3 regions of the Bradyrhizobium genosp. SA-4 str. CB756 genome follow, and region 2 is predicted to be linked to each of the others. Evidence: predicted binding sites of a transcription regulator. Region 2 holds the regulator's gene; each other region holds the start of a gene.
What was found. Region 2 encodes LexA, which represses DNA repair genes until DNA is damaged. Its sites were predicted from a motif close to TGTTCNNNNTGTGTTCNG; they were not measured.

Region 1 (10,604 bases), 130 kb from region 2:
AACGGAGCTGGAGATTTAGCGCAGCCCGGATGAGCGAAGCGTAATCCGGGATACGGGCGCGACACTGTCGGTGTCGTCCCCGCGAACGCGAGGACCCATAACCACAGGAAGTGTTTGGCGAAGACTCGCGGTCGCAAATCTCGCGCGACAACTTTTCCCTGTGGCTATGGGTCCCGGATCTGCGCGCGCCTAAGGGCGCGCTTGTCCGGGACGACAGTGGAGTGTGGGGGGCGCGCGCTACGCCCCGTTGCCGTTCTCGCCGTTGCCGCTCTCGGCCTCTTCCGTGATGTGCTCGACCGAGACCACGTGCTCGTCCTCGGCGGTATCGAACACGATGACGCCCTGGGTCGAGCGGCCGGCGATGCGGATGCCTTCGACCGGGCAGCGGATCAGCTGGCCCTTGTCGGTGACCAGCATGATCTGGTCCGCATCCTCCACGGGGAAGGACGCAACCAGGTTGCCGTTGCGGTTGTTGACGCTCATGGCGACGATGCCTTTGCCGCCGCGCCCCGTCGTGCGGTACTCGTAGGACGAGGTCCGCTTGCCATAGCCGTTGACGGAGACGGTCAGCACGACCTGCTCCTGCGCCGACATCTCGACATAACGCTCCTGGGCGAGCTGGAAGCTGCCGGAGGTCTCCTCGGCCTCCGTATCCGCGGCCCCCTCTTCGGCCGCGGTTTCACCGGCGACCGCGCGGCGCATCTTCAGGTAAGCCGAACGCTCGTCGGATGTGGTCTCGACATGGCGCAGGATCGCCAGCGAGATCACCTTGTCGCCCTCGCCGAGCGCAATGCCGCGCACGCCCATCGAGGTGCGGCCGGTGAACACGCGCACGTCGGGGACCGGGAAGCGGATGCACTGCCCGCCCGCAGCGGTCAGCAGCACGTCGTCGCGCTCAGTGCAGATCTGGACGTCGACGATCGCCTCGCCGTCGTCGAGCTTCATGGCGATGATGCCGGAGCGGCGGACGTCGACGAAGTCGGACAGCTTGTTGCGCCGGACATTGCCGCCGGTCGTCGCGAACATCACATCCAACTGGGCCCAGGTGGACTCATCCTCGGGCAGCGGCATGATGGTGGTGATGCGCTCGCCCTGCTCCAGCGGCAGGATGTTGATCAGCGCCTTGCCGCGCGCGTTCGGCGCAGCCATCGGCAGGCGCCAGACCTTCTCCTTGTAGACCTGGCCGCGCGACGAGAAGAACAGCACCGGAGTATGAGTCGATGCGACAAAGAGCCGGCTGACGAAGTCCTCGTCGCGGGTCTGCATGCCGGCGCGGCCCTTGCCGCCGCGGCGCTGCGCCCGGTAGGCCGACAGCGGCACGCGCTTGACGTAGCCGGCGTGCGAGACGGTGACGACCATGTCCTCGCGCTGGATCAGGTCCTCGTCCTCGACCTCGCCTTCCTGCTCCATGATCACGGTGCGGCGCGGGGTGGCGAACTCGGCCTTCACCTCGGCAAGCTCGGTCTTGATGATGTCGAGGATGCGCGCTCGGGAGCGCAGGATATCGAGATAGTCGCCGATCTCGCCGGCGAGCTTTGCCAGCTCTTCGCCGATCTCGTCGCGGCCGAGTGCGGTGAGGCGCGCCAGCCGCAGCTCGAGGATCGCCCTCGCCTGCTCCAGCGACAGACGGATGGTGCCGTCCTCGTTGATGCGATGGCGGGGATCGTCGATCAGCGTGATGATGTCCTCGACGTCGCGCGCAGGCCAGTCGCGCGTCATCAGGGTCTCGCGTGCGGCAGCCGGCGTCGGCGAATGCCGGATCACGCGGATGATCTCGTCGATATTGGCGACCGCGATCGCAAGGCCGACCTGCTCATGCGCGCGCTCGCGCGCCTTGCGCAGCTTGTACTTGGTGCGGCGGGTGACGACCTGCTCGCGGAAGCCGACGAAGATCGTCAGCATGTCCTTCAGGTTCATCGTCTGCGGACGGCCAGAGTCGAGCGCGACGGCATTGACGCCGAAAGAGGTCTGCAGCGGCGTGAACTTGTAGAGCTGGTTCAGCACCACGTCGGGCACGGCGTCGCGCTTGAGCTCGACGACGACGCGGTAGCCGTCGCGATCGGACTCGTCGCGCAGATCGGAGATACCCTCGATCTTCTTTTCCTTGTAGAGCTCGGCGATGCGCTCGACCATCGTCGCCTTGTTCACCTGATACGGAATCTCGGTGATGACGATCGCCTCGCGCTCTTTCCGGACCGTCTCGAACGTGACCTTGCCGCGCATCACGATCGAGCCGCGGCCGAGATGATAGGCGCTGCGGATGCCCTGGCGGCCCAGGATGATGCCGCCGGTCGGGAAATCCGGGCCCGGAATGATGTTGTTGAGCTCGTCGATGGTCAGCGAGGGGTTTTCGATCAGCGCGACACAGGCGTCGATGACCTCGCCGAGATTGTGCGGCGGGATGTTGGTGGCCATGCCGACCGCGATGCCGCCGGCGCCGTTGACCAGCAGGTTCGGGAACCGCGCCGGCAGGACCACCGGCTCCCGCTCGGAGCCGTCATAGTTGTCCTGGAAATCGACCGTGTCGTCGTCGATGTCCTCAAGCAGCTTCAGCGCGATCTTGGTCAGGCGGGATTCGGTGTAGCGCATCGCCGCCGGCGGATCGCCGTCGACCGAGCCGAAATTGCCCTGTCCGTCGATCAGGGGCGCGCGCATCGAGAAGTCCTGCGCCATGCGCACCAACGCGTCGTAGATCGCCTGGTCGCCATGGGGGTGGTACTTACCCATGACCTCACCGACGGCACCGGCGGACTTCTTGTGTTTCTTGTCCGGGGTGTCGCCGCGATTGTTCATCGCGTAGAGGATGCGGCGATGCACCGGCTTCAACCCGTCGCGCGCATCGGGCAGCGCACGCGACACGATCACGCTCATGGCGTAATCGAGGTAGGACTTCTTCATCTCCTCGTAGATCGAGACGGGGCGAATGTCCGAGGGTTGCGCCGGCTGGTCGCCGGGCTTGTTGTCGTCGTCAGCCAAGGGGAAATCCGGTGAGGTTTTATCTGGGAATCATATAGCGCATCGCCCCCCCGATAACCACCCTTGCAGGGCCAAGGGAAGCGCTTTTTCCGACTGTTTTTCCAGAGACTTACGCACTCCGCGCCGGTGCTGGAACAAGGCTCGAAATCGGCCGGCGCAAACCGCGCCTTAAGCCCCGAAAATCACCCGGTGCATGATCCGCCCGGGCACCAGCGTGAACAGCCCCGCCACCACCAGCGCACCGGCGAAAATGAAGATCATCATCCGCCGGTGATCGGCGACGCGATGGGTGTGCGCCCGCCACACCGCGAGCGGCAGCACGACGAGCGTGAAGATCGACAACAGATGGATCGGGCTGAACGGCCCGACCAGACGGATCTGGTGGATCCAGAACGACGAGGCGGCCACCGCGACCATCAGGAGGACCCAGATCCAGCCGATGGTCCGGTGCGGCAGCGTGCCCTTGGGCGCGGCGAACTGGACGAGGCCGAGCACGAAGGCGGCCATTGCGGCAAAGGCATGCAGCGGGATCGCTGGGGCGGCCTCAAGCAGCGGCGCGAGGTTCATGCGACGCGTCCTCCGATCGGCGGGAGAGCCATGTAAACAGGATTAACATTAAGTTAATACCATTCACATCATCGCCGGTCAAAGGCTTGAAGTAGCACTTGAGGCAGGCCCGGAAAAACCGAGCCTTGCCCGCCAATTGGTAAGGGATCCTGTCGCTTTACGCGAGCGGGCGCCGCTCGTGGAGAGACGCTCGCGAGCCTCAGAACGGGATGTCGTCGTCCATGTCGCTGTTGCGGCCACCGCCGCCAGCGGCCACGGGACGGCGCGGCGCGCTGCTGACGGGGCCCGAGGAGCCGAAATCGCCGCCCGGCTCGTCGCCGAAGCTGCCGCCTCCTCCGCCGCCGCCGCGGCCGTCGAGCATCGTCAGGGTCGAGTTGAAGCCCTGCAGCACGACCTCGGTGGAGTACTTCTCAGCGCCGCTCTGGTCGGTCCATTTGCGGGTCTGGAGCGCGCCCTCGATGTAAACCTTGGCGCCCTTCTTCAGGTACTGCTCGGCGACCTTGCAAAGACCTTCGTTGAAAATCACGACGCGGTGCCACTCGGTCTTTTCCTTGCGCTCGCCGCTGTTCTTGTCGCGCCAGGTCTCCGAGGTGGCGATGCTCAAATTCGCGATCGGCCGCCCGTCCTGGGTGCGGCGGATTTCAGGATCCTTGCCGAGATTTCCAACCAGAATGACCTTGTTGACGCTTCCCGCCATCGCCGCTCTCCACTCCAAATGCCACTGAATTCCGGAACGGCGCGCCCGCGCTGCCGCCTTGTTGAGCCGACCTATACGCTTACGAGCGCCGATCGGCCCGCCACACCCTCGGTTATCCCCACATATAGCATGGGCCCGAAATTTGTTCCAGATTTGTTCCTGTGAAAGAGAATGCAACCCAAGCGTGCATACCGGAACCCAGCGCCACTGTGCACGCCACAATGAATTGGAACCCGACCGCACGGAAAAACGCTTAACATTCATTAGGTTACTCGCAGACAATTGCCCAGCGACTGTTGCATTCCAGCGACGGATTCTGCCTGCCGGTTGAGCTAAAGTTACGTTGGAATTGTTCATATGGGCGTCGCGCCTGATTGACCGCTTTGGGGACCTCTGGAGCGGACGACACTGGGGAGACTGCAATGAAGAAAATTCTGTTTGGCACAATCGGTATCGTTGCGTTGGGTCTGTCTGCACCTGCGAGTGCAGCGGATCTTGCGGCGCGTCCCTACACCAAGGCGCCGCCGCCGATGGTTGCCACTATCTATGACTGGAGTGGCTTTTACATCGGCATCAACGGTGGCTGGGGTACGAGCCGCAATTGCTGGGACTTCGTGACGCCTGTCGTCGGCACGCTGATCACAGACGGTTGCCATGACGCATCGGGCGGCACGGTCGGTGGTCAGATCGGCTATCGTTGGCAGTCCGCCAACTGGGTGTTTGGCGTGGAAGGCCAAGGCAACTGGGCTGACTTCAGCGGAAACAACGTCAGCCCGACCGCCCCGGCTCAGCAGGACCGTACGCGGATCGATGCCTTCGGCCTGATTACTGGCCAGGTCGGCTATGCCTGGAATAATGTTTTGTTCTACGTAAAGGGCGGTGGCGCGGTCGTGGGCGACAAATACGACCTCATCGTCGGGCCAGGTTTCGTGGGTGCGGGCACTACCTTCGGTTCGGCCCGGGAAACCCGCTGGGGCGGAACGGTCGGCGCGGGTCTCGAATTTGGCTTCGCCCCAAACTGGTCGGTTGGCGTCGAGTATGATCACATCTTCCTCGGCCATCGTAACGTCGATTTCACCTTCGGCGGCGCGTTCGTTCAGACCGAACGCATCGGCCAGGACGTCGATATGGGCCTCGTTCGCGTGAACTATCGCTGGGGCGGCCCGGCCATCGCGAGATACTGATATCCATCTGATATCATTTGGAGATCAAAGGCCGGCCTCGCGCCGGCCTTTTTGCTGGATGCGAGCGGCGCGACAATGTGTCAGCAATTGTGACGTTTTGCGGCTGTCGTGGCTTTTGAGAGACACAACTTGCGGCTTTGGTGGTGTAAGCACGCCGTCAGTTGGACCACAGCGTCCGATGCCCTTCTGCGCGCGGAAGGCAACAACAGAAACTGGGACTGGGATTTTGATTGAGATGAAGAAGGTTTTGTTGGCTTCGGCCTGTTTGTTCGCTCTGGCTGCCCCCGCGTCGGCGGCTGATCTCGCGGCTCGCCCGTACACGAAGGCTCCGGTGGCTGTGGCCTCGGTCTACAACTGGAGCGGCTTCTACCTCGGTATCGTCGGCGGCGGCGCCTGGGAAAACGCTTCGGGTGACCCGAAGATGAAGGGTGGCTTCGTCGGCGGCACCGCCGGCTACAACTGGCAGACCGGCAATGTCGTGTTCGGCATCGAGGCCGACGGCGCTTGGGCTGACGTCAGCGCGACGGCGACCGGCGCGACCGTCGTCCCGGGCTTCGGCGTCGTGACCGCGACCGCCACCTCGAAGACCGACGCCATGGGCACGGTGCGTGGCCGCATCGGCTGGGCCGTCAACAACGTCCTGTTCTACGGTACGGGCGGCTACGCCTGGATCGACAACAAGATCACCCTCTCCGCGCTCGGCGTGAGCGCGTCGGACAGCAAGTGGCACTCCGGCTGGACCGTCGGTGCGGGCGTCGAAGCGTTCATCGCGCCGCAGTGGTCGATCAAGGGCGAGTACCTGTATCGCAGCCTCGCTGGCGAGACCTACTTCGCCGGCGCCCTGCCCACCGGCACGCTCAACTTCCACACCGTGCAGGTCGGCGTGAACTATCACTTCGGCGGCCCGATCGTCGCCAAGTACTGATCTCAAGAAGTACTGAGCTTCGTCTCACGACCGACGTCACATCGTCACGAAAGGCCGGCCTCGCGCCGGCCTTTTTGTTTTCGCGCGACCTCGCGCCCAACCGTCATGGAATCGAGAGTGCGGTGTGCATTGCGCCGCTGATTGGCTCCGATGCGTTGGGGAATTGACATGAAGACGTTGGTGCTGGCCTCGGTCAGCTTGCTCGCGCTCGGCGCGCTCGCACCGGCCGGTGCTGCCGATCTGCCGCTGTACAAGGCGCCGGTGGCGCCCGTGCTCGCCTATGACTGGATCGGCGCCTATGTCGGCATCAATGGCGGCGGCGGCCTTGCGCACGCCTGCTGGAGCGTCGTCGCTGTCGCCGGCGTTCCCATCGACCCGGCCGTCGGCGAGGGCTGTCACAATGCGAGTGGCGGCACAGTGGGTGCTCAACTCGGATATCGCTGGCAGAAGGCGCGCTGGGTGCTCGGCGTGGAAGCCCAGGGCAACTGGGCCGACTTCAAGGGCAGCAATGTCAGCTTCGTGCTGGCGCCGCTCAACAACCGGACCACGATCAACAGCTTTGGCCTGTTCACCGGCCAGCTCGGCTACACCGTGAACAGCCTGCTGTTCTACGGCAAGGCGGGCGCAGCCGTCGCGCACGACAGATACGACGAATTCATTCCGGGCGTTGGCGTCGTGTCCAATACCCTGAGCCAGACCCGCTGGGGCTATAGCGCCGGCTTTGGCGTGGAATACGCCTTCGCGGAGAATTGGTCCGTCGGCGGCGAGTACGACCATCTGTTCCTCGGGCATCACGGCGGCGACCTCGCCAGCGCGATCCTCGTCCCACCCGTGCGTACCGAACGGATCGGCCAGGACATCGATATCGGACTGATCCGCGTCAACTATCGCTGGGGCGGCCCCGTCGTCGCCAAATACTGATCCGCCAAAGACCAATCCCCAAGGGACTCCTCCAGGTCCTGCTTGAATGCGGATTGCCCCCAAGATCCGCATCTAAACGCGAACAAAGGGCCGGCCACGTGCCGGCCCTTTGCCTGTTCCGCGCCCTGCTCCTGCCAGATGCCGCCAGTGCGCCAACAATCCGTTGACGATTCGCAACTGCCTCTGGAAATCCGTCGCCGTTCTTCCTACGTTCGCTGCCATACCCATCGGCGCCGATCCCGGTTCCGGGCGAAGCGTGCCTTTTCGTTGGCGCGATCGCGCGCTTTTGGGATTCCTTGAGGGCAACTCGGATGGATGAAGTGATCAAGGCGAAGCGCCAACAGCAGAACGCGGGCTCGAGCCTGCGCGCAATTACGATCCGTGGTGCGCGCGAGCACAACCTCAAGAACATCGACGTCGAGATTCCCCGCGACAAGCTCGTGGTCTTCACCGGGCTCTCCGGCTCCGGCAAATCCTCGCTCGCCTTCGACACCATCTATGCCGAGGGCCAGCGCCGCTACGTCGAGTCGCTCTCGGCCTATGCCCGCCAGTTCCTTGAGATGATGCAGAAGCCTGACGTCGACCAGATCGACGGCCTGTCGCCGGCGATCTCGATCGAGCAGAAGACGACCTCGAAGAATCCGCGCTCGACCGTCGGTACCGTGACCGAGATCTACGACTACATGCGCCTGCTCTGGGCCCGCGTCGGCGTGCCCTATTCGCCGGCCACGGGCCTGCCGATCGAAAGCCAGACCGTCTCGCAGATGGTCGACCGCGTGCTGGCCCTGCCGGAAGGCACCCGCCTCTATCTGCTCGCCCCGGTCGTGCGCGGCCGCAAGGGCGAGTATCGGAAAGAGCTCGCCGAATGGCTCAAGAAGGGCTTTCAGCGCGTCAAGATCGACGGCACCTTTTACGAGCTGGCCGAAGCGCCCAGCCTCGACAAGAAATTCCCGCACGACATCGACGTCGTGGTCGACCGCATCGTGGTCCGTGCCGACATCGGCCAGCGCCTCGCTGAGAGCTTTGAGACCGCGCTGAAGCTGGCCGAAGGCCTTGCCGTCGTCGAGTTCGCCGATGCGCCCGCGGCCGCGCCTGCCGAGGAAAAGAAGAAGACCGCAAAGATCCACGACAAGAGCGGCCCCGAGCGCATCCTGTTCTCGGAAAAGTTCGCCTGCCCTGTCTCCGGCTTCACCATCCCCGAGATCGAGCCGCGCCTGTTCTCGTTCAACAACCCCTATGGCGCGTGTCCTGCCTGCGGCGGCCTCGGTGTCGAGCAACATGTCGACGAGGACCTCGTCATCCCCGACAGGGAGCTCGCCATCGGCAAGGGCGCGATCGCGCCCTGGGCCAAATCGTCGTCGCCCTATTACACGCAGACGCTGACGGCGCTCGGCAAGCACTACAAGTTCACGCTGACCACCAAATGGAAGGATCTGCCCAAGAAGACGCAGACCGCGATCCTCCATGGGTCGGGCGAGGACGAGATCAAGTTCTCCTACGAGGACGGCGTCCGATCCTACGACACCAAGAAGCCGTTCGAGGGCGTCATCACCAACATCAACCGCCGCTACCGGGAAACCGAGAGCGAATGGGCGCGCGAGGAGCTCGCGAAATACTTCCACGACGTGCCCTGCGGCGCCTGCAACGGTTTCCGGCTCAAGCCCGAGGCGCTCTGCGTCAAGGTCGGGGCTAAGCATATCGGCGAGATCTCGGAGCTGTCGGTCAGGAAGGCCGGCGAATGGTTCGAGACCGTGCCGGCGGCGCTGAACGCGCAGCAGAACGAGATCGCCGGCCGCATCCTGAAGGAGATCCGCGAGCGCCTGACCTTCCTGCTCGACGTCGGCCTCAACTATCTTACCCTGTCCCGCTCCTCCGGCACGCTGTCCGGCGGCGAGAGCCAGCGCATTCGCCTGGCCTCACAGATCGGCTCGGGCCTGACGGGCGTGCTCTACGTGCTCGACGAGCCCTCGATCGGCCTGCACCAGCGCGACAATGCGCGCCTGCTCGACACGCTGAAGAGGCTTCGCGACCTCGGCAACACCGTGGTCGTAGTCGAGCATGACGAGGACGCCATCCGCCTCGCCGACTACGTCCTCGACATCGGCCCCGGCGCCGGCATGCATGGCGGCAACATCGTCGCCGAAGGCACGCCCGCCGAGATCATGCGCAACCCGAAATCGCTGACCGGCAAGTACCTGACCGGCGAACTCGAGGTCGAGGTGCCGGAGCGGCGCCCGCCGAACCATCGCCGCACCATCAAGGTGGTGAACGCGCGCGGCAATAACCTCAAGAACGTCACCGCCGAGATTCCGCTCGGCCTGTTCACCTGCGTCACCGGCGTCTCCGGCGGCGGCAAGTCGACGCTGCTGATCGACACGGTCTATCGCGCCATCGCCCGCAAGCTGAACGGCGCCAGCGAAGGCGCCGCTCCCCACGACCGCATCGAGGGTCTCGAGCACATCGACAAGATCATCGACATCGACCAGTCGCCGATCGGCCGCACCCCGCGCTCGAACCCTGCGACCTATACCGGCGCCTTCACGCCGATCCGCGAATGGTTCGCGGGCCTCCCCGAAGCCAAGGCGCGCGGCTACGAGCCCGGCCGCTTCTCCTTCAACGTCAAGGGCGGCCGCTGCGAGGCCTGCCAGGGCGACGGCGTCATCAAGATCGAGATGCACTTTCTGCCCGACGTCTACGTCACCTGCGACGTCTGCAAGGGCAAGCGCTACAATCGCGAGACGCTGGAGGTCCTGTTCAAGGGCAAGTCCATCGCCGACGTGCTCGACATGACCGTCGAGGAAGCCGCCGAGTTCTTCAAGGCAGTGCCGCGCGTGCGCGAGACTTTTCAGACATTGCACCGCGTCGGGCTGGATTACATTCACGTCGGCCAGCAAGCGACGACGCTGTCAGGCGGTGAAGCCCAACGCGTCAAACTGGCAAAAGAGCTGTCCAAGCGCGCCACCGGCCGCACGCTCTACATCCTGGACGAGCCGACCACCGGCCTGCACTTCCACGACGTCAAGAAGCTCCTGGAGGTGCTGCACGAGCTGGTGGCACAGGGCAACACGGTCGTGGTGATCGAGCACAATCTCGAGGTCATCAAGACCGCAGACTGGGTCATCGACCTCGGCCCCGAAGGCGGCGACGGCGGCGGCGAGATCGTCGCCTGGGGCCCGCCGGAGGATATCGCGAAGGCGCCACGGAGCTATACCGGCAAGTTTTTGGAGCCGGTGCTGAAGAAGGCGCGGAAGCCGAAGCGAAGGAGCACGAGCGAGGCGGCGGAGTAAGCGAACCGAGCGAAATCCGCCGACGATTGGTCCAAGGGAGATCAAGC
Region 2 (10,604 bases):
CCTCGCCGTCAACGTCTCGCCGGTACAGTTCAAGAGCGGCACGCTGGCGCTGAAGATCATGGCGGCGCTCGCCGCCTCCAATCTGCCGGCGAGCCGGCTCGAGCTCGAGATCACCGAGGCGGTGCTGATCCGCGACGACGATGCGGCGCTCGCGATCCTGCACCAGCTGCGCGCCATCGGCGTGCGCATCGCGCTCGACGATTTCGGCACCGGCTACTCGTCGCTGAGCTATCTGCACCGCTTCCCGTTCGACAAGATCAAGATCGACCGCTGCTTCGTCAAGGACATCGCCGGTCCCGACGGCTCCGCCAGCATCGTGCAGGCCGTCGTCAATCTGGCTGCCGCCCGCCGCATGGCCACCACGGCCGAGGGCGTCGAGACCGAGGAGCAGCAGCGCCTGCTCCGCGCGCTCGGCTGCTCGGAGATGCAGGGCTATCTGTTCAGCGCCGCAAAGTCCGCCGACCAGGTGCTGGAGCTGTTCACCCTGCATCGCAGTCGGCTCGCCGAGCGCAACGGCGCGGAAAGCCGCCGCCGCGAGGCGAGCTAGCCATTCGGCCTGCCCGCCGTGCTTGACGGTGGCATCAGGCCAAAGTATTTCAGCACTTGCAGCCGCCGAAACGCCGCTGCCGTAGGCGTTACCGTCATCCAACGCGTCCTTTGTCGAGAGGATCCCGGCTGGGAGATCTCGATTCACGAGACGCCACGGTCATGCCATCACTTTCCCCGCTTGCGGACATTTCCCCGTTCAAGACGTCGATTCCAGCGCGAGTCCTGTGCGCCTGGATGTTCGCGGTCTTGTCGGGTTGCTCGCTGCCGGGGTCTTCTGGGTTGCCGTGGCCTTCACCTCCATCGAAAGGCGGCAACCATGAAGATGACCGGCAACACGATCCTCATCACCGGCGGCACCAGCGGCATCGGCCGCGCGCTGGCCGAAGCTTTCCACGACCGCGGCAATCGCGTCATCGTCACCGGCAGGCGGCAGGCCCTGCTCGATCAGATCGCGGCTGAACGCCCCGGCCTGATCGGCCTGCCGCTCGACCTCGATGATGCCACGGAGCTACCGCGCCTGTCGGCTGATCTGTGCGCGCGCTTCCCCGAGCTCAACGTGCTGATCGCCAATGCCGGCATCTCGCGGCCGGAGGACATGACGGCGGACGGCTGGGATGCTTCCGATGCAGAAGCCATCGTCGCGACCAACATTGTCGGCGTGCTGCGCGTCACGGCGGCATTTCTGCCGCTCCTGAAGACGCAGCGGAACGCCACGATCATCGCGACCAGCTCGAACCTTGCCTTCGTGCCCCGCGCCGACTTCCCGGCCTACTGCGCCAGCAAGGCGTTCCTGCACTCCTGGCTGCAATCATTGCGGCACCAGCTCCGCAGGATTCCGGTCGAGGTGCTGGAGCTCGCGCCGCCCTATGTGCAGACCGAGCTCACCGGCACGCAGCAGGCCAGCGACGCGCGCGCCATGCCGCTTGCCGCCTACATCGCGGAAGTGATGCAACTGCTGGAGCTGCGGGTTCACCCTCGCGACGAGGTGCTGGTCGAGCGCGACCGCGCCCGCCGCTGGGCCGAGCGCGACGGCCGCTACGAGGCGACCTTCGCAGCCATGAATCCGAGCTGAGCCGGCGCCCAAAACGAATTCGCCCGGGAGCGGTATCCACTCCCGGGCGATCGATGTCTCGACGTTGTAGGGTTTAGTTCGGCACCGCAGCCTTCGGCGCGGGCTTGGCGGCGACCGCATTCGCGGTCTGGCCGTGGAGGAAATCGTAAGCCGCGTGCAGCGCCTTGTCGTCCTCCTCCTTCGGAGGAACGTAGGACTGCGATCCGGTCTGCTCCGTGCCGTCGGCAGCCGAGAGGTGGCCGCGCATCTGCGACTCCGCCATGGTGTCCATCCGGCCCTTCAGCTCCGCCGGCACGTCCTGGAGGATCTCGATGTCGGGCGCGATGCCCTGGGCCTGGATCGAGCGGCCCGACGGCGTGTAGTAGCGCGCGGTGGTCAGCGCCAGCGCGCCGTTGCCGGTGCCGAGCGGGATGATGGTCTGCACCGAGCCCTTGCCGAACGAGCGCGTGCCGATGATCGTCGCGCGCTTGTGATCATGCAGCGCACCGGCCACGATCTCCGAGGCCGAAGCCGAACCGCCATTGACCAGGATCACGAGCGGCTTGCCCTTGGTGAGGTCGCCGCCATGCGCGGTGAAGCGCTGAGTCTCTTCCGGATTGCGGCCGCGGGTCGAGACGACCTCGCCACGCTGCAGGAAGGCGCTCGATACCGACACGGCCTGGTCGAGCAGGCCGCCCGGGTTGTTGCGCAGGTCCATCACATAGCCGACGAGCTTCTCCTGCGGGACCTGCTTGGAGATCGCGGCGATCGCCTTCTTCAGCCCGTCGGTGGTCTGCTCGTTGAACGAAGTGACGCGGATATAGCCGATGTCGCCATTCTCGACATGGAATCGCACCGGGCGCACGTGGATGATCTCGCGCGTGATCGCGACATCGAGCGGCGCATCCGCGCCCTTGCGCACGATCGTGAGCTTGGTCTTGGTGTCGACCGGCCCCTTCATCTTGTTGACGGCCTGCTCGAGCGTCATGCCCTGCACGGCCTCGCCGTCGATCTTGGCGATGAGGTCGCCGGACATGATGCCGGCCTTGGATGCCGGCGTGTCGTCGATCGGCGAGACGACCTTGACCAGGCCCTCCTCCATCGTGACCTCGATGCCGAGGCCGCCGAACTCGCCGGAGGTGGTCTCCTGCATCTCGGTCCAGGCCTTGTCGTTCATGTAGCGCGAATGCGGATCGAGCGATGTCACCATGCCCGTGATCGCACCTTCGATCAGCTTGGCATTGTCGGGCTTCTCGACATAGCTCGCCTTCACGCGCTCGAAGACCTCGCCGAACAGGTTGAGCTGGTTATACGCATCATCCGCGCTCGCTGCCGCCCGTGCCGCCCATACGCCGCCATGGGGGCTCGCTACCAGAAGGGTCAGACACGCTCCGGTGAGCGCGCCCAGGGGGAACAGCAGGGATTTCCGCATGGAGGGCCTTCTTAGCTGGCGGTTCTCTTTGGAGGTCTGGAAGCCGCCATGCAAATGGCGATCCAGCCCGCTTCTCACAACACCATTCAGGTTTCTTCATGGCCGGGCTGCCACGCTGGCGGGTGCATGGCAAAAATCCCTTCGCCAAAAAGCCTTGGCCCGAGACCTAAACTTTTGGCAACGTTCCGAAATCGTTTCAAGCAAAGCGGAATCGGTCGGATGGGCCACGCCTCGCAGGTATGCGATCTTAGGATGGTTTTGCAGGTCCGGACGGGCTAAGGCGATGAGACAAGGCTTCAAATTCTCGGGAGGATAACAATGAACGAAGCACCCCGCATCCGGCCGGAACGGAACGTCGAACTCGGCGCCAGCAACGAGCCGTTCCAAAATCTGCACGAATTCGTCCGGAAGGCGCGTGCCAACCTCAACCAGAATGCCTGGGACTACATCGTCGGCGCCGCCGAGACAGAGACCACGATGCGCCGCAACCGCATGGCGCTGGACGAGATCGCCTTCCGCCCGCGCGTGCTGCGTGACGTCCGCAAGGTCGACGGCTCGGTCGAGCAGTTTGGCCGCAGGATGCGCCTGCCGGTGGTGCTGGCCCCGGTCGGCGCGCTCGAGATTTTTGACCCCGATGGCGCCGCGAGCGTCGCGCGCGCGGCCGGCACCTTCGGTGCGGCGCATATGCTGAGCTCGGTGTCGGAGCCTGGTCTGGAGAAGACCGCCGAGGCTGCCCCCGATGCGCTGCGCCTCTACCAGCTCTATGTCCGCGGTGACGATGCCTTCGTCGCCGATGTCGTCGCCAGGAGCGAGAAGAACGCCTACGCCGCGTTCTGCCTGACCGTGGACACCGCCCATTACAGCCGTCGCGAACGTGACATCGCCAAGCGCTATGTTCGCGAGAGCCGCCTGCGCGCCACCGGGGGCGACTACCAGAAGGGCCTGGAGTGGCGGACCGTGAAGATGATCAAGGACAAGTTCAAGATACCCCTGATCCTCAAGGGCATCGCCACCGCCGAGGATGCGCTGATCGCGCTCGACCATGGCGTCGAGTGGATCTACGTCTCCAACCATGGCGGGCGCCAGCTCGATCACGGTCGTGGCGCCATGCATGTGCTCCCTGAGATCGTCGAGGCCGTGAAGGGCCGCGCCAAGATCATGGTCGACGGCGGCTTCTGCCGCGGCACCGACATCGTCAAGGCGGTCGCGGCGGGCGCCGACCTCGTCGGCATCGGCCGGCTGCAATGCTGGGCGCTGGCGGCGGCGGGCGAAGCCGGCGTCACGCGGATGCTGGAACTGCTGGAGGACGAGGTGCTGCGCTGCCTCGGCCTGTTGGGCGCCACATCCTTCGCCGAGGTCAGCAAGTCCTGCCTGCATCCGGCGACCGCGACCAATGCGCCGGGCGTGTTCAGCGCGTTCCCGCTGTTCGATCACGACCCCTACCGGTACTGAATGAAAGGATGCAGGTGACCTCGCTCTCTCCCGGCAGCGCCGATGCGCTTCTGTTCGATCTCGGGCGCGTGGTGCTCGACATCGATTTCTCCAAGGCGATCGACTGCTGGGCGGGACATGCCGGCTGCAAGCCCGAAGCCATCGTCGCGCGCTATGTGCGCGACGAGGCCTACCGGCTGCACGAGGTCGGCAAGATCAGCGACGAGGACTATTTCGCCTCGCTGCGCACCTCACTCGGGATCGGCATTTCCGACGCGCAGTTCCTGGAGGGCTGGAACGCGGTCTTCGCCGGCGAGATGCCAGACATTGCCGAGCTGTTGCCGCGCGCGGCGCGGCAAATGCCGCTCTACGCCTTCTCCAACACCAACCGGCCGCACGTGGACTATTTCTCGAAGGAATATGCCGACCTGCTCGGCCATTTCCGCGAGGTCTACCTGTCCTCCAGCATCGGCCTGCGCAAGCCGGACGCGGAGGCTTTCGACCATGTCGTGGCCGCCATCGGCGTGCCGGCCAACCGGATCGTATTCTTCGACGATCTTGCCGAGAACATCGAGGGAGCCCGCGCCCGCGGCTTGACCGCGGTGCATGTGACCTCGCCCACCGATGTCGGGAACGCCTTGAAGGCACTCGGGGTTTGACGTTGGGGGCCGGTTCGGCCCGTCGCTGGGGCGCGCCGGTGCTGGACCTAATTTGGCGCAAAATGAGGAACCCAATCACTTTGTGCAATTTTGTACGGAGTTCCCGGAACGAATACCGGCTTCCGGACTCATGAGTCCGTTGGGAATTCTACATCAGGCTTATCGTCGTGTTGGGCAAAACCTACCTCACCAAGCAGGCCTCGCTGCTGATGAAATACGCCAGAACCACCTCGGATTCTGAGCTCTCCGCCAAGCTGATCAGCAAGGCCGCCGACCTGAAATCGCAGGCCGATCCGCTGCCCGACAAGGATCAGAGTCCCAAAGCGCCGGACGTCAGTCCGGACGAGCAGCCGGGGAGTTGACCGATGCTGGCCGTGGCACTCGTCCTTCTCGTCCTCGCCATGGCCATCCTCGTCCCGGTCTGTCTCGCCTTCTGGATCATGCCGCGGCGGACTTGACGTCTATCCCTCACTGCAGAGCGGACAACGCAGGATGAATCATCCTGCGTGATCGCCTTTTTGCCTCTGCGCCTGCACTCGGCTAGAACTCTCGCCGCCGATTTGCCCGAACGGGGCGCAGCTGGAGTTTTCACCCGTGGCCCTGATGCCGGTTTCTGACGCGCTTGCCGCGGTGCTTGCCGGCGCAGAGCCGCTGCCTGAAGAAATGCTCGCCCTCGACCAGGCCTTCCAGCGCGTGCTTGCCCACGACGTCGCGGCGCGGCGCACCCAGCCGCCGCAGGCGATGTCGGCGATGGATGGCTATGCGGTGCGTGCGGCCGACGCCGCCAAGATCGATTCCCAGCTCACCGTGATCGGCGAGGTCGCGGCGGGGCGGCCGTTTGCAGGATCGGTCGGCGCCGGCGAAGCCGTGCGGATCTTCACCGGCGGCGTCGTTCCCGACGGCGCAGACGCGGTCGTGATCCAGGAGGACACGGTTGCGGACGGCAGGCGCATCACGATCAAGGAAGCGGCCGTGACGGGACGACACATCCGCCCCGCCGGTGTCGATTTCAGCGAGGGCGACGTGCTGCTGCGCAAGGGCATCCGGCTGACGGAGCGCGACCTCGCGCTCGCCGCCGGCATGAATCACCCGTTTCTACCCGTCCACCGCCGCCCGAAGGTCGCGATTCTCGCCACCGGCGACGAGCTGGTGATGCCGGGCACCACGCCTGGCCCCGGCCAGATCGTCTATTCCAACGGCTATGCCCTGCACGCGCTCGCCCGCAGCGAGGGCGCCGATACCGTCGATCTCGGTGTTGCCGCCGATACCCTGGACGCCACCACCGCGGGCATACGCCGCGCCCGCGCGAGCGGCGCCGACATCCTGATCACCACCGGCGGCGCCTCGGTCGGCGACCACGATCTGGTCCAGCAGGCGCTGAAGGCCGAGGGCACCGCGATGACGTTCTGGAAGATCGCGATGCGGCCCGGCAAGCCGATGATGCATGGAAGGTTGGCGGCGATGCGCGTGATCGGCCTGCCCGGCAATCCCGTGTCATCCTATGTGTGCGCCTTCCTGTTCATGGTGCCGCTGATTCGGGCGCTGTCGGGCCGCTCCGTGATTCACCATCGCCGCGAGCGCGCGGTGCTGGGCCGCGACGTCGGCGCCAACGACCAGCGCGAAGATTATCTGCGCGCACGCCTGGAGACGCGCGACGACGGCACGCTGATCGCCCTTCCCGTCAATCACCAGGATTCCTCGCTGCTTGCGAATCTCGCTGCGGCACAGGCACTTCTCGTGCGCGCGCCGTTCGCGCCGAAGGCCGAAGCCGGCACACCTTGCGAGGTGCTGCGCCTGCCGGTCTGAACGCGCTGGCCACACGCGTGACGCGAACTTTGTCGCGTTCACGGTAAATTAAGCAGTTGCGGAACATGTATCGAACATATAGTGTCCGTTCATGATTTGTTTCGAGCATGCAGCGGCTTATCGCTGAATTCAGCGTCTCGGAATCGAACGACATCAACCGGGGGATTTTGGTCGAGATGTTAACGCGCAAACAGTACGAGCTCCTGCGGTTCATCAGCGAGCGACTGAAGGAAAGCGGCGTACCGCCCTCCTTCGACGAGATGAAGGACGCGCTCGATCTGCGCTCGAAATCAGGCATCCATCGCCTGATCACCGCGCTCGAGGAGCGCGGCTTCATCCGCCGCCTGCCCAACCGCGCCCGCGCCATCGAGGTGATCAAGCTGCCCGAGCTGCAGGCGGCCGCCGGCAATCGCCGCGGCTTCACGCCGAGCGTCATCGAGGGCAATCTCGGCAAGGTCCGCACGACCTCCAGCCCGCCTGCGGACGAGGGCGAGCGTCCCGTCGCGGTGCCGGTGATGGGCCGGATCGCGGCCGGCACGCCGATCGAGGCGTTGCAGACCCGCAGCCACACCATCAGCGTCCCGCCCGATATGCTCGGCTCGGGCGAGCACTACGCGCTCGAAGTGCGCGGCGATTCCATGGTGGAAGCCGGCATCCTCGACGGCGACATGGCGCTGATCCAGCGCAACGAGAGCGCCGACACCGGCGACATCGTGGTGGCGCTGATCGACGACGAGGAAGCGACCTTGAAGCGCTTCCGCCGCCGCGGCGCCTCGATCGCGCTCGAGCCCGCCAATGCGGCCTATGAGGTGCGCATCCTTCCGCCGAACCGGGTCAAGATTCAGGGCAAGCTGATCGGGCTTTATCGGAAGTACTGATACCGCAAGTACTAGGCGCGCTGTCCGCGCGCTTCGATCGGCATCGCCGACTAGAGATCGGAGCGGATGATTGTCCGCTCGCGCTGGATAGTCTTTCTGGTTTCGCGCAGATTATCCGGCCCCTCCTCCGGCGCTACATCCTCGCCACGCCGCACGAAGCAGCACCGCTTCGGAAAGGCTTTCGGTTCGAGGAGATGCCATGCGCAAGATCATCCTGAGCACAGTAGCAGCGGCGCTGATCGCAGCATCAGCATCGCAAGCCGTTGCCGCACCATCGCACCGCCATGCCCGTAAGAACGTGGCCAAGGAGACGGCCAAGGAAACGGCAATGAGCGAGCAAGTCCGCAACGCGCGCAATGCGCTCACGCAACCATCGCAACCGGTCTGGCCATACTCCGGTTGGTCGGCGCCGGCTGGCCGCTGAGCTGGCCACTGATACGCCCACCGAATGCACGAAAGCAGGCTTTGTTCCCGGGGGATTCGGGAAAGATAATGTGATCGCACGCTGCGGCAGCGAGCCGCAGATTTGCCTATAACCGGGCAGACGCTATGATGCTTCCACTCTGATAGAGGCCTGCGCCTCGTAAGACAGAGGCGCGGGTTGCTATCTCCGCATGAGGAGCACCCACGATGTGTGACTACAGCCTGCATGCCGTCGCATCGCGCCCTGCCGAGGTCGGCGAGACGATCGTGACGACAACGTTCCGCGGCACCTCGACGCGCGGCTTTGCCTCCGCGGCCGATCCGACCGTCGCGGTCTGCCTGCTGCCGGGAACGGAGCTCGCCTTCGCCGACAACGTCCGCTACGACAATCGCTGGATCTGGACGCGCACCGTCAACTCGCGTGTCGGCAAGTTCGGCAAGATTGATCCGCACATTCCCGATCGCCATCATGACGCGATCGAATTCCCCGACGGCAAATACGTGCTGGTGACTCAGCTCGTCGAAGGCCAGCAGGCAACCGTGCTGCAACTGCCCGTGACCCAGCCGCTCGGCGAGCGCGAGCACAAGCCGCAGGTCAGTGCCGAGAACCGCCCGACGACGCCGCGTCTGCCGATCGGTTGAAGCAGATATCCCCGGCCGCCAGGTCGGAGCCCGGAATTGAGATCGCCATCGCCGGCCGCGGCCGGCGACGTGGTGTTGTTTGTGTCTCTCGATATCCCACCTTCCCGTCGCACGAAGTTTGCGCGGCGCTGCCTGAATTTTGAACGTCCGTTTCACAGGCAAATGGCCGATGCTGTTCCGGCTTGGGACGGCGGACGGACTCGATGAAAACCTTCATTCGTGTCGTTGAACTCTGGGTGCCCGACAGGACGCGCATGCGTCTGGAATTCGGCGGCGGCCTCTACGGCGAAGGGCTGTCCGCGTTCAGGGCTGTGAGCGAAGATCTGCACTTCGGATATGACGAGGGGCTCCCCGGCAAGGCCTGGGCGTCCGGCCACCCGGTGATCCTCACCAAATTCGCCAACTCCTATTTCAAACGGACCGACCAAGCCCTTGCAGCCGGTCTCACCTGCGGCGTCGCGGTGCCGGTCTTTGCAGGCGAATTCCTGCAAGCGGTGATGGTGCTGTTCTGCGGCGACGACGAGGCGCATGTCGGCGCCATCGAGCTCTGGCACAACGACGCCGATACGTCCCACGAGATGAGGCTCGTCGACGGCTACTATGGCACCGCCGACATGTTCGAGTTCAACTCCCGCCACACCAGGTTTCCGCGCGGCTTCGGCCTGCCCGGACGCACCTGGAAAGCGGGCCTGCCGCTGATCATCAAGGACCTGCACAACGCCAAGAGCTTTCTGCGCTGGGAGGACGCGGCCGAAGTCGGGATCAACCTCGGCGTCGGCATCCCCTACCGAGCCGGCACTGAGAAGACCTGGGTTCTGACATTCCTCTCCGCGCAGGCAACGCCGATTGCGCGGCGCTTCGAGATCTGGGTGCCGAACGAGATTCGTTCGGCGCTGGTCTTCCACGCCGGCGACTGTGGCGCGCAGACCGACCTCACCGCGCTCTATGCGAACAAATCCATCGCCAGGAGCGAGGGCAGCATCGGCGGCGCCTGGGCCACAGGCATGCCCGCGCTCAATGACGATCTCGCGCATGACGGCTCGATCTCCGGCTCCGAGGCCCAAACAGCCGGACTGAGCCGGATGGTGGCGCTACCGGTGATCGGAGGTGCGGGACTCGACGCCGTGCTGGCCTGGTACTTGTAGCCGATCTGCTCAGTCATCGGCCTGCAAGTCGGCCTCGGACGGCGTTGCGTCCCGGTTGCGGAGCGTCGCCGCCTGCGGCGCAAGGCTCGTCCCGAAATCAGCCTCGCTCGCGATCGCCGGCGACCATGGACGGTCCGTGCCCCTCGCCTTCACTGCCTGGACCGCGAAGCCGTCGCCGCGATGTGTCAGGGCGAGCGCTCCTTGTGCGGCAAGACGCTGCCGGTCGACCACCATCGCCGCGCAATCCGGCGGCGCGGGCCTTGCCGTCACCACCAGTGCAGCGCGACTGCAATCATCCGCCAGCGCGTCGATCCGAAGGGACAGCGCCACCAGCCGCCCGTCGGCGAGCGGCGTGACGCAGCCGGCCTCGTCGCATGACCCGCCGTCAGCCAATGCGGCACTGCCGGCCTCGCGCGCATCGGCGTCGGCGGCGAGCCACTCCTTGAGCAGAAAACCGTCCTTGCTGGCCCTGATCAGATGCAGGCGCCCGTCCCTGCCCCGCACCGCGACGCTCTGGCCGTCCCCGGCAATCAGAATGTCGGGCTGGCGCGCCGCGAGGCCCCAGAGGATCGCCGCCAGCAGCACCAC
Region 3 (10,604 bases), 6.4 Mb from region 2:
GCAGCTCGCCGCGAACGACCTTCGCGAGCTTGGGTGCCGCTTTCGCAAGTTTCGATGCGGCGCGGCCGCGCGTTGTTCTTTTCGATGCTCTTGCCATCAGGATTTCGTCCAGCGTGCGGCGGCCTCGTCGTCACGGGCGTGGGCCTCGACCCAGCCGGTCCCGGTGGCGCTCTCTTCCTTCTTCCAGAACGGGGCGCTGGTCTTGAGGTAATCCATCAGGAACTCGGCCGCCTCGAACGCCGCCCGGCGGTGTTGCGAGGCGGTGAGCACCAGCACGATGTTCTGGCCGGGCATGAACCGCCCGACGCGGTGGATGACCGTGACGCCGTTGAGCGGCCAGCGCGAGATGGCCTCGTCGACGTGGCGCTGGATCTCTTCCTCCGCCATGCCGGGATAGTGCTCGAGCGTGAGCGCCGAGATCTTCGAACTGTCCTCATCGGCGCGGCAGATGCCGGAGAAGCTCACGACTGCGCCGATGTCGGTGCGGCTCTTGGTCAGGACCGCGATCTCGCGCGCGATGTCGAAATCGTCTTCCTGGATGCGGATGGTGACGGGGCAGGTCATGAGCCTAGCCGCCGGTCATCGGCGGGAAGAACGCGATCTCGCGGGCGCCTGCGATCGCGGCGTCGGCCTTGACGTGGGCGTGGTCGATCGCGGCGCGGATCACCTTGGGCTTCTCGAAGGCATAGGCGTAAGCCTCGCTTTGGCCGGACAGCCAGGCGATCAGCTCCTCGACGGTGCGCACTGTTGCGGGCGGCTCGATGGTCTCCTCGGCCTTGCCGATGCGCTCGCGCACCCAGGCGAAGTATTTCACCTTCATCCCTCATCCTCCTTGATGAGGTGGTGGATGCCGGCGCGGAAATAGTCGTAGCCGGTGTACATGGTCAGCAGCGCCGAGGCCCAGAGCAGGACGAGGCCGATCAGCGAGACCACGGGGACGACCTCATCGCCGGCGGGACCTGCGAGCAGGAAGCCGATGGCGACGAGCTGAACGGTGGTCTTCCATTTGGCGAGCTTGGTCACGGGCACGCTGACGCGGAGCGCGGCGAGATATTCGCGCAGGCCCGAGACCAGGATCTCGCGGCACAGGATCACGATGGCGGCCCACAGCGACCAGCCATGGATGATGCCGTCGGCGGCCAGCATCAGCAGGCAAGAGGCGACCAGCAGCTTGTCGGCGATCGGGTCGAGCATCCGGCCGAACGCCGATTGCTGATTCCAGATCCGCGCGTAATAGCCGTCGAGATAGTCCGTCACCGCGGCGCCGATGAAGATGGCGACCGCGACCCAGCGCAGCCACAGCGGATAGTCCATGATCGACTGCGCATAGATGCATCCGACCACGACCGGGATCGCGGCGATCCGGCCATAGGTCAGGATGTTCGGGAGGGACATCGCGCGGCTGGTCGTCCCTCGTGTCGTGGCGATGTTCATCCGTCCTACCAATACCGCTGATGCCCTGAGGTCAACTGCTCCTCCCACTTGGGGTACGGGATGCGACGACCATATGACCCTGTCCCCTTTAGTTCATCCCGGCTGGGGATGGAAATACTCGAAAATCCGGCGGGCGCTCTCGGCGCTGACCCCCGGAACCTTGCCGAGATCGGCGATCGAGGCCCGTTCGATCTCCTTCAGGGTTCCGAAATGGTGCAGCAAGGCGCGTTTGCGCGACGGGCCGATGCCCGGAATCTCCTGCAAACCGGCCTCGCGGATGTCCTTCTTGCGCAGCTTGCGGTGTGAGCCGATGACGAAGCGGTGGGCCTCGTCCCGCAGCCGCTGGATGAAATAGAGCACGGGATCGCGCGGCTCCAGCTTGATCGCCTCGCGCTCCGGCATGAACAGGGTCTCGCGGCCGGCATCCCGGTCCGGCCCCTTGGCGACCGACATCAGCGACACCTGGGTCAGGCCGAGATTGGCAAAGATCTCCCGGACGGCGTTGAGCTGGCCGCGGCCGCCGTCGATGATGACGAGATCGGGCCATTGCGGGAAGTCGTCGTCTTTCGCCTTGCCGGAGGCGTCCTCGGGCGGATTGATCAGGCGCTTGAAGCGGCGCTCCAGCACCTCGCGCATCATGGCGTAGTCGTCGCCCGGCGTGAGCCCTTCCGACTTGATGTTGAACTTGCGGTACTGGTTCTTCACGAAGCCGTCGGGACCCGCGACGATCATGGCGCCGACCGCGTTGGTGCCCTGGATGTGGCTGTTGTCGTAGACCTCGATGCGCTTGGGCGCATGCGGCAGGCTGAGCGTGGTGGCCATCGCGTCGAGCAGGCGGCTTTGCGTCGCGGTGTCCGCGAGCTTGCGGCCGAGCGCCTCGCGCGCATTGGTCAGCGCGTGGGCGACCAGCTCCTTCTTCTCGCCGCGCTTGGGCGCGGTGACCTCGATCTTGTGGCCGGCCTTGATCGACAGCGCGTTGGCGAGCAGCTCGCTCTCCTCGATTTCGTGCGAGAGCAGGATGTTCTTCGGCGGCGGCTTGTCGTCGTAGAACTGGGCGAGGAAGGAGCCCAGCACTTCCTCGGGCGTGAAGGTCTTCTCCGCGCGCGGGAAATAGGCGCGGTTGCCCCAGTTCTGGCCGGTGCGGAAGAAGAACACCTCGACGCAGGAGAAGCCGCCCTCCTGGTGGATGGCGAACACGTCGGCTTCCTCCACGGTGCGCGGATTGATGCCCTGCTGCGACTGGATCGCCGACAGCGCAGCGAGGCGGTCGCGGTAGAGCGCGGCGCGCTCGAATTCGAGCTCGCCGGAGGCCTTCTCCATCTCGCCGGCAAGCTCCTGCTTCACCGCATGGCTCTTGCCGGAGAGGAAGTCGGTCGCTTCGCGCACCAGCGTCGTATAGCCGCCGAAGTCGATCTCGCGGGTGCAGGGACCGGCGCAGCGGCGGATCTGGTACAGCAGGCAGGGCCTTGTGCGGCTCTCGAAGAAGGAGTCCGTGCAGGAGCGGATCAGGAACGCGCGCTGAAGCGCGGTGATGGTGCGGTTGACGGCGCCGGCGGAGGCGAACGGGCCGAAATAGCGCCCGGGCCGGGTCTGCGCGCCGCGATGCTTGAGGATCTGCGGCGCCCAATGGTCGCCGGTGATCAGGATATAGGGAAACGATTTGTCGTCGCGCAGCTGCACGTTGAAGCGCGGCCGCAGCTGCTTGATGAGATTGGCTTCCAGCAGCAGCGCCTCGGTCTCGGTGTTGGTCGAGACGATCTCCACGGTCACCGTGGCCGCGATCATGCGCAGGATGCGCGCCGGCTGCGGCGCGCTCTGGCGCGCATAGTTCGACAGGCGCTTTTTGACGTTCTTGGCCTTGCCGACATAGAGCACGTCGGCATTGGCATTGAGCATGCGGTAGACGCCGGGCGAGGTCGGGGCGAGCCGGACCGCGCGCTCGATCGCCTCATGGCCGGTCGCCAGCGGGCCTTCGCCGACCGCGCCGCTCTCTTCGAGGATGTCAGGCAGCAGCGCGTCGTCCTCGTCCTCGCCGCCGGTGGTGGCGGGATCGAGGTCCGGCGGCGTCAGGCTCTCCGGCGGGGCGTCGGCAAGGCGGGCCGGTTTGCGCGCGCGCTCGTCCGGACTGTCGGGGGAATCGTGAACCATGGAGCGAATTTAGGCGCTGGGGGTGCCGATTTGAAGTTCCGGCCATGCCGCACGCACAGGCTGGCGGCGCAGTTCCCGGTAACGCTTGCTTAAGCCTGTTAACAGCGCGGTAACCCGGCTTAACAGGCCTTTTACTTAAAACTCTCGATAAATCTTACGCGAAAAAGTCGTGGTTCCGTAACCATGCGGTGGTCTCGCGCGGCGGCGCGGGCATCGCGGGGGACGGCAGTTGTGTTGGAGAGTACCGATGAAGTGGTTCGTTGTGGGCGCAGCCGCGTTGGTTGCAGCCGGCTGGACAGCTTCGGCAGAGGCCGCCGATCTCAATTACGGGCAGGGTGCGCCTTACACCGTCAATCAGCCCCTCAACGCGTATAGCTGGGCCGGTCCCTATCTCGGCGGCAACATCGGCTATGAGTGGGGCTCGGTCGACAACAATCCGGCAAAGCCGTCCGGCTTCGTCGGCGGCGTGCAGGCCGGCTACAATTTCCAGAACGGCCCGTGGGTGTTCGGCGTCGAGGGCGACATCCAGGCAGCCGGCGCCGACGACACGTTCGCGCCGTGGAAGTTCTCCAATCCGTGGTTCGGCACGCTGCGCGGGCGCGGCGGCTATGCGTTCAGCAACGTGCTGTTCTACGGCACCGCCGGCCTCGCCTTCGGCGAGCTGCGCGCGCAGACTTTCGGCTGGACCGAGTCGCACACCAGCGCCGGCTGGACCATCGGCGCAGGCGCCGAAGTCGGCCTTGCGCCGAACTGGAGCGCGAAGCTCGAATATCTCTACATCAATCTGTCGACGAGCCAGTTCGCAATTACAGGCGTGTCCAACGGCTATAGCGCCAGCGTTGTGCGCGCAGGCGTGAACTATCACTTCTGATAGCTGAAGAAGAAAATACCGGACACCACCTCCCGGCCGCGCGCGGCCGGGATTTTTTTTAGTCAGGCGCGCTAGGAGAGGATGACCAAGTTAACCGCCTTCGGTCCCTTCCCCTTCTTGTCCGGTTCGACTTCGAAAGTAATACGCTGTCCTTCGGCAAGGTCCTTCAATCCCGCCCGCTCAACAGCGGTGATGTGAACGAAGACATCGCGACCGCCGTCGTCCGGCTTGATGAATCCGTAGCCGCGCTCGCCGTTGAAGAACTTAACCGTTCCCGTCATGGCCATCGGGAAACTCCCCCTCATTGCTCCTCCGTCGCGACGCAGACTCACGTCACGACATGACCGGGCCTTACGAAGCCCGGGAGCTGGCCATCCTTGAGCGGACCGTGCAGTCCGGTCGGATCTTTCTTAGGCCTTCACTCCGCCGCAACCATTCGCGGAAGCGGAACGTAAAGCCAGTCACGCAAACAGCATAATACGGTTCGTCGCAGATTGACTACCGCTCCTGCATCTTTTTCCCAAGAATGCCGGAGTGTTACGATCGAGGTACCTCTAATCGGAATCTGGCAGCGCCGCCCTGGCCGAGCGGCATTTCCAGCTCGGGCAGGATGGTCTTGAGCTCGCCTTGCAGCGTGTAGGGGGGATTGACAATCAGGAGTCCCGTGGATGTGAGCGCTGCGCCATCAAGCTGCGGCGCGACACTGAATTCGAGACGCAGACGTTTTCCCGGAGGCTTTGCTGCGGCTGCGAGCCGCGCCACCGATTGCGCCAGCGTGTCGGTGGCGCGCCGATTCTTGGCCGGATACCAGATTACATAGATACCGGTCGGCCATTTCGCGAAGGCGGCTGCGAAGGCTTCGCCGAGCTTTTCGAACTCATCTTTGGCCTCGAACGGCGGATCGATCAGCACGAGGCCGCGGCGCTCCTTCGGCGGCACGAAGGCCGGCAGCGCAACCCAGCCGTCGAGATCGACCACGCGCGCCTGTTCGTCGCGGCGCAGCACGTCGATCAGTGCCTTGCGCGCCTTCGGCTCGAGCTCGCAGGCAACGAGCCGGTCCTGCGGCCGCAGCAGGCCGCGCGCGATCAGCGGCGAGCCCGGATAAGCCTTGAGCTCGCCCTTCGGATTGAAGGCGCGGACGATGTCGAGATAGGGTTTCGTCAGCGCCGCGGTCTCGTTCGACAGACGCGCCTGCATCAGCCGCGCGATGCCGGTCAGCCACTCGCCGCTGCGCCGCGCCTCGTCGCTTTCGAGATCGTAGAGACCGGCGCCGGCATGGGTGTCGATGACGCGGAACGCCCCCGGCTTGTCCTGCAGGTAGGTGAGAATGCGCGCGAGCACGATGTGCTTGATGACATCGGCGAAGTTGCCGGCGTGGAAGGCGTGGCGGTAGTTCATGGCGCAGAGTTACGACATCGCGCGATGAAAGTAACTGCCGTCATTCCGGGGCGGTGCGCTAGCGCCGAACTATGGTGCGCAATTGCGCACCCGAGAATCTCGAGATTCCGGGTCTGGTGCTAACGCACCATCCCGGAATGACGACGAGAGCGTTGTGCCTCAACCGCCCCTGATCGGCGGCATCGTCACCTGGTCGCGGCGGCAGGCGCGGCGGTCGGTTTCCTCGCAGGCGCGGAATTGCAGATCCTTGCTGAGACAGATGCGCACTTCGGATAGCCGCGTCCGGTTGCAGGTGACCGAGACGGCGGCATTGCTCAGGCCTGGATTGGCCCTGATGAAGGCCTCCTCGACCTCCGCCGGCGCCACGGTCTTGGCCTGCGACAAGTCGAGATACTCGGCCGGAATCTTGATCGCGGCGCGCGCCTTGCGGATCGTCTCGAAATAGCTGCGGCCTTCGAGGCCCGAGCAGGTGCCGTGCTTGTCCCACTCGTTGAAGATCAGGCCCGGCGCCGGCATCAGATCGAGCATCGAGGAGACGATGTTGCGGTTCAGCCGCGGCGCCGGCCGCTGGCAATATTCGGGGAAACCGCTCTCATATTGCGGCCACAGGCCGTGCACCACGAAGGCGTAGGGTCGTCCGCTGCACTGGATCTGGGAGCGGCCGCCACGCTCCGCCGCCTCCTCGCAGAACGAGGGCGACCATGACAGCGATAGCACATAGAAATCGAATTCGCCGGGCGCGTTCTGCCGCTTGTCCTGGGCCTTGGCGCCGCCGGCCAGCATGACCAGCCCGGCAGCCAGGGTCAGCGAGATCATCAGGCGGGAGAACGAATGCAATCTGGAATGAAACATGGCGACGCCCCTCAACTAGACTGTGCAGTCAGCCTAGCAGGCGATAAGAACATTTCAAGAACAAAATTGATGCGAGCCACGTTCGGCCGCTTGATCGGGCCGAATCAGGCTTCTCGAATTACTGTCTGGCGGCGCGGCAGGCCGGATTGTAGGCCCAGTTGCGGTCGAGCCCGACCACGCACCATTCGACACCATTGCCGTAGCCGGCAAAGCCGCCGTCCTCGACGATCGAGAAATGCACCTTGCGCACCTTGCCGTCGTTGAGCATGGCATCGCCGGTGCAGTAGCGGCGCGGAATGTTGTCGGACTGCCAGGGCCGGAAGGCGACCTCGTGAACGGCGGCGAAGCCCGTGATCTTCAACGGAGAATTCCAGAACGAGCTTTCCTTCTCCCAGAACTGGCTGGCGATCGTCGGCAGCGCCCTGTCGCAATCGGCGACGGCGCCGTCATAGCGCGGCCCGCTCAGCCAGAAGTTCAGCTCGAGCGGATTGGCGGCCTTGGCCTCGCCGAGCGACAGCGCTCCGAACATGAGGCCGAACACGGCGGCGAAGCGGAGCGATTTCAGGGAGAGGGCGCGCATGGGCAATCCGGACAGCTGGTCTTGCGAAGGTGGGACGGTGCCGCGAAGGCCGGGCGGGGTCAAGTGCAGCGCGGCAACACTTGGCAAGGAGTTGACCGTAAGGGCGCGCCCGGCAGGGCTTGGGTTCTTTTCACTTCCATCCCGGCGCCGTAAACTGGCGCCAACCAATTGGAGTAACGGGAATGCGAATCATTGCGGCCGCGGGCCTTCTCGCCCTGGGTATTTTGGCGAGCCAGTCGGCGCGTGCTGACCTCCTTCCGGTCCCGCCGTTCAAGGGGAACGACACCGGCGGCATCATCGCTTATTCGATGGCGACGCAGGTCGATGCCCGTCAGGTCGCGGTCGATCACTGCGCGCGCTACGGCAAGGTCGTGAAATTCCTCGCGGTCCAGGCCTATGAGGGCGGCTACATCTCGTTCTCCTGCCGCTGGGTGCCCTATGGCGCCGCCGAACGGCCGATCCGCACGCTGTACTGAGGCGTCGGCCTAGCGCCGCCTCTCTCAAAGCCGGGAGCCTCCAACATGACGCGCAAACTCGCTTTGCTCGGCTCAAGCCTTTGCCTCGTCCTGTCGGCGGGCGCAGCCAGCGCCGACGACCTGCCGGTGCGCAAGGCCGGTCTCTGGGAAATGAAGATGGTCAGGAGCGGCTCGGCAATGCCTGAGATGACCATGCAGCACTGCACCGACGAGACCGTCGACAAGGAGATGAGCAACAACGTCTCCCCGATGGCCAAGCAGATCTGTTCCAAGCAGGACATCAAGAAGACCGCGACCGGCTATGTCAGCGATTCCGAGTGCAACGTCGCCGGCATCAGCACGACCTCGCATGCCGAGATCACTGGCGATTTCAACTCGGCCTACACTGTGAAGACCTCCTCGCACGCGCAAGGCGGCGCTGCCGGTGCCGCGGGCCGCGATACCTCCATGACGTTAGAGGCGAAGTGGCTGGGCGCCTGCAAGCCGGACCAGAAGCCCGGCGACATCGTGATGCCCGGCGGCTTCAAGATGAACGTGCGCGACGTCGATAAGCTGAAGGCGCTGCTGCCGAAATAGGGCTGTCGTCCTTCCCCTCTCCCCTTGTGGGAGAGGGTGGCTCGCCGCGAAGCGGCGAGACGGGCGAGGGGTCTGTCTCCGCGGCGCCAGCTACACCGGGATCCTCACGCTCGCTCTCAATCCCCCCATCGGGCTGTCGCCGAGCGTGATGTCGCCGCCATGGGAGCGGGCGATGTCGCGGGCGATCGCCAACCCCAAGCCGGTACCGCCTTCGTCCTGGTTGCGGGCGTTGTCGAGCCGCAGGAACGGCTTGAACACTTCTTCGCGCAAGTGAACGGGAATGCCCGGGCCGTCGTCGTCGACGGTGACGGTGAGATAGCGGTGATCGCGCTGGCCGTTGATGGCGATCGCCTTGCCGTAACGCGCGGCGTTGGTGACGAGGTTGGCGAGGCAGCGCTTGAACGAGGCCGGCTTCACCGTCACCACGGGCAGGCCGTGGAACGCCACGGTCGCGGTGTGGCCGTGGCGCTCGGCGTCGCTGCGCAGCTCTTCGAGCGCCTGCGCCATGTCGGTCGGCTGCGACTGTTCGCCGGAATCGCCGCGGGCAAATGCGAGGTAATCCTCCAGCATCATTGACATCTCGTCGACGTCCTTCCGCATGCCCTCGAGCTCGGGATTCTCGCCGATCAGCGCCAGCTCGAGCTTGAAGCGGGTCAGGATTGTGCGCAGGTCATGGCTGACCCCGGCGAGCATCGCGGTCCGCTGCTCCATGGTGCGCTCGATGCGCGACTTCATCTCGATGAAGGCGACCGCCGCGCGCCGCACCTCGCGCGCGCCCCTGGGTCTGAAGTTCGGGGCTTCGCGGCCCTTGCCGAAACTTTCCGCAGCGTCGGCAAGGCGCAGGATCGGCTTGATCTGGTTGCGCAGGAACAGCACTGCGACGATCAAGAGGATCGAGGATGTGCCGACCATCCAGAACAGGAAGATCTCCGAGTTCGAGGCATACGCCGCACTGCGCTGCGCGAACACGCGCATCACGGCGTCATCGAGCTGGATGCGGATCTCGACCAGGTTGGAGCGGCCGACCGTGTCGATCCAGAACGAGCGGCCGATCTGGCGGCCGAGCTGCACTGACAGCGTCTGGTCGAGCAGCGAGAAGAACGGTTTCGGTCCCGGCGGCGGCATGTCGCCGGCGGGCAGGAAGTCGACCACGAGGCCGAGGCGCTGCTGCGCGATGCGGCGGATCTGGTCGCGGTCCTTGTCCTGCGGATAGCCCTTGTAGACATCGATCAGCGCGGCGATGTCCTGCACCACCGCGGCCGACAGGCGGCGCGTCACCGTGTTCCAGTGCCGCTCCATGAACACGAAGGCGACGACCGATTGCAGGATCACCATCGGCACGATCATGATCAGCAGCGCGCGGGCATAGAGGCCGGTCGGCATCCAGCCCTTGAACGCATTGCCCATCCAGCCATTGGCGGCCGAGACGCGGCCGGCGGCGCTCTTGAGCAGCGTCAGGCCGGTATCGATCGTGCTCATCGCTCGCGCTTCACTGATTTATGGCGAGGCCACCAGGCGGTAGCCGATGCCCCGCACCGCCTGGAGGAACAGCGGATTGGCGGGATCGGTCTCGATCTTGCGCCGGAGGCGGTTGATCTGCACGTCGACGGCGCGTTCGTTGACGCTGCCATTGCCGGTCAGCGCGCTGCGCGGCACGGTCTCGCCCGGTGTCTCCGACAGGATCCGCAGCATCTCGCGCTCGCGGTCGGTGAGGTGGATGACCTCCTCGCCCTGGCGCAATTCGCCGCGTTCGAGATGGTAGACATAGGGGCCGAATGCGATCTTCTCGACCGCCGCGGTTTGCGGCGGCGGGGCGGCGCGCTTGAGGATGTTGTTGATGCGCAGCGCCAGCTCGCGCGGCTCGAACGGTTTTGCCACGTAATCGTCGGCGCCGATCTGCAAGCCTTCGATGCGGGCTTCCGCCTCGTGCCGCGCGGTCAGCATCACGATCGGCACCGAGGACGAGGTCCGGATGAAGCGGGCGAGATCGAAGCCGGTTTCGCCGGGCATCATGACGTCGAGGATCAGCAGATCGAAATGCAGACTCATCAGCTTTGAACGCGCGTCGCTGGCGCTGGCGGCGGTCGAGACGCGGTAGCCTTCGGCCGCGAGGAAGCGCGACAGCAGATCGCGGATGCGGCGGTCGTCATCGACCAGCAAAAGATGCGGGGCGTCGTCGGCCGGTTGCACCGGCGGTCGGGCGAGCGTGGCAGCGAGCGGCACGGTCACTCCTTGCTGTCTTGATTGACGGAAGCGAAGATCGTCTCCA

Region 1: a site for LexA is predicted at 4,384-4,401, ahead of BRAGE_RS0114430 (single-stranded DNA-binding protein). Genes of this name have one in related genera too.
Region 3: a site for LexA is predicted at 6,749-6,766, ahead of BRAGE_RS0144555 (ribonuclease T2 family protein). Genes of this name have one in related genera too.

The regions. Positions count from the first base shown of each region.
Region 1 covers NZ_KI421499.1:2,925,855-2,936,458, reverse strand. The annotation lists gene BRAGE_RS0114445 (potassium transporter Kup) at 1-19, shown strand, start outside; gene gyrA (DNA gyrase subunit A) at 238-2,976, opposite strand; gene BRAGE_RS0114435 (DUF2306 domain-containing protein) at 3,145-3,543, opposite strand; gene BRAGE_RS0114430 (single-stranded DNA-binding protein) at 3,743-4,240, opposite strand; gene BRAGE_RS0114425 (outer membrane protein) at 4,663-5,424, shown strand; gene BRAGE_RS0114420 (outer membrane protein) at 5,660-6,349, shown strand; gene BRAGE_RS0114415 (outer membrane protein) at 6,518-7,270, shown strand; gene uvrA (excinuclease ABC subunit UvrA) at 7,582-10,557, shown strand.
Region 2 covers NZ_KI421499.1:2,796,141-2,806,744, reverse strand. The annotation lists gene BRAGE_RS0113825 (bifunctional diguanylate cyclase/phosphodiesterase) at 1-547, shown strand, start outside; gene BRAGE_RS0113820 (SDR family oxidoreductase) at 866-1,621, shown strand; gene BRAGE_RS0113815 (S41 family peptidase) at 1,695-3,032, opposite strand; gene BRAGE_RS0113810 (alpha-hydroxy acid oxidase) at 3,351-4,484, shown strand; gene BRAGE_RS0113805 (HAD family hydrolase) at 4,493-5,122, shown strand; gene BRAGE_RS0113800 (hypothetical protein) at 5,290-5,484, shown strand; gene BRAGE_RS0113790 (molybdopterin molybdotransferase MoeA) at 5,717-6,928, shown strand; gene lexA (transcriptional repressor LexA) at 7,105-7,806, shown strand; gene BRAGE_RS0113780 (hypothetical protein) at 8,006-8,230, shown strand; gene BRAGE_RS0113775 (hypothetical protein) at 8,437-8,871, shown strand; gene BRAGE_RS0113770 (GAF domain-containing protein) at 9,075-10,016, shown strand; gene BRAGE_RS0113765 (ComEC/Rec2 family competence protein) at 10,026-10,604, opposite strand, start outside.
Region 3 covers NZ_KI421499.1:9,222,589-9,233,192, forward strand. The annotation lists gene prmB (50S ribosomal protein L3 N(5)-glutamine methyltransferase) at 1-97, opposite strand, end outside; gene BRAGE_RS0144520 (molybdenum cofactor biosynthesis protein MoaE) at 97-564, opposite strand; gene moaD (molybdopterin converting factor subunit 1) at 569-820, opposite strand; gene pgsA (CDP-diacylglycerol--glycerol-3-phosphate 3-phosphatidyltransferase) at 817-1,434, opposite strand; gene uvrC (excinuclease ABC subunit UvrC) at 1,528-3,582, opposite strand; gene BRAGE_RS0144540 (outer membrane protein) at 3,830-4,453, shown strand; gene BRAGE_RS0144545 (cold-shock protein) at 4,525-4,740, opposite strand; gene BRAGE_RS0144550 (23S rRNA (adenine(2030)-N(6))-methyltransferase RlmJ) at 4,991-5,851, opposite strand; gene BRAGE_RS0144555 (ribonuclease T2 family protein) at 6,011-6,703, opposite strand; gene BRAGE_RS0144560 (hypothetical protein) at 6,822-7,283, opposite strand; gene BRAGE_RS0144565 (hypothetical protein) at 7,466-7,759, shown strand; gene BRAGE_RS0144570 (DUF3617 domain-containing protein) at 7,805-8,335, shown strand; gene BRAGE_RS0144575 (ATP-binding protein) at 8,426-9,814, opposite strand; gene BRAGE_RS0144580 (response regulator) at 9,833-10,564, opposite strand; gene BRAGE_RS0144585 (MarR family winged helix-turn-helix transcriptional regulator) at 10,561-10,604, opposite strand, start outside.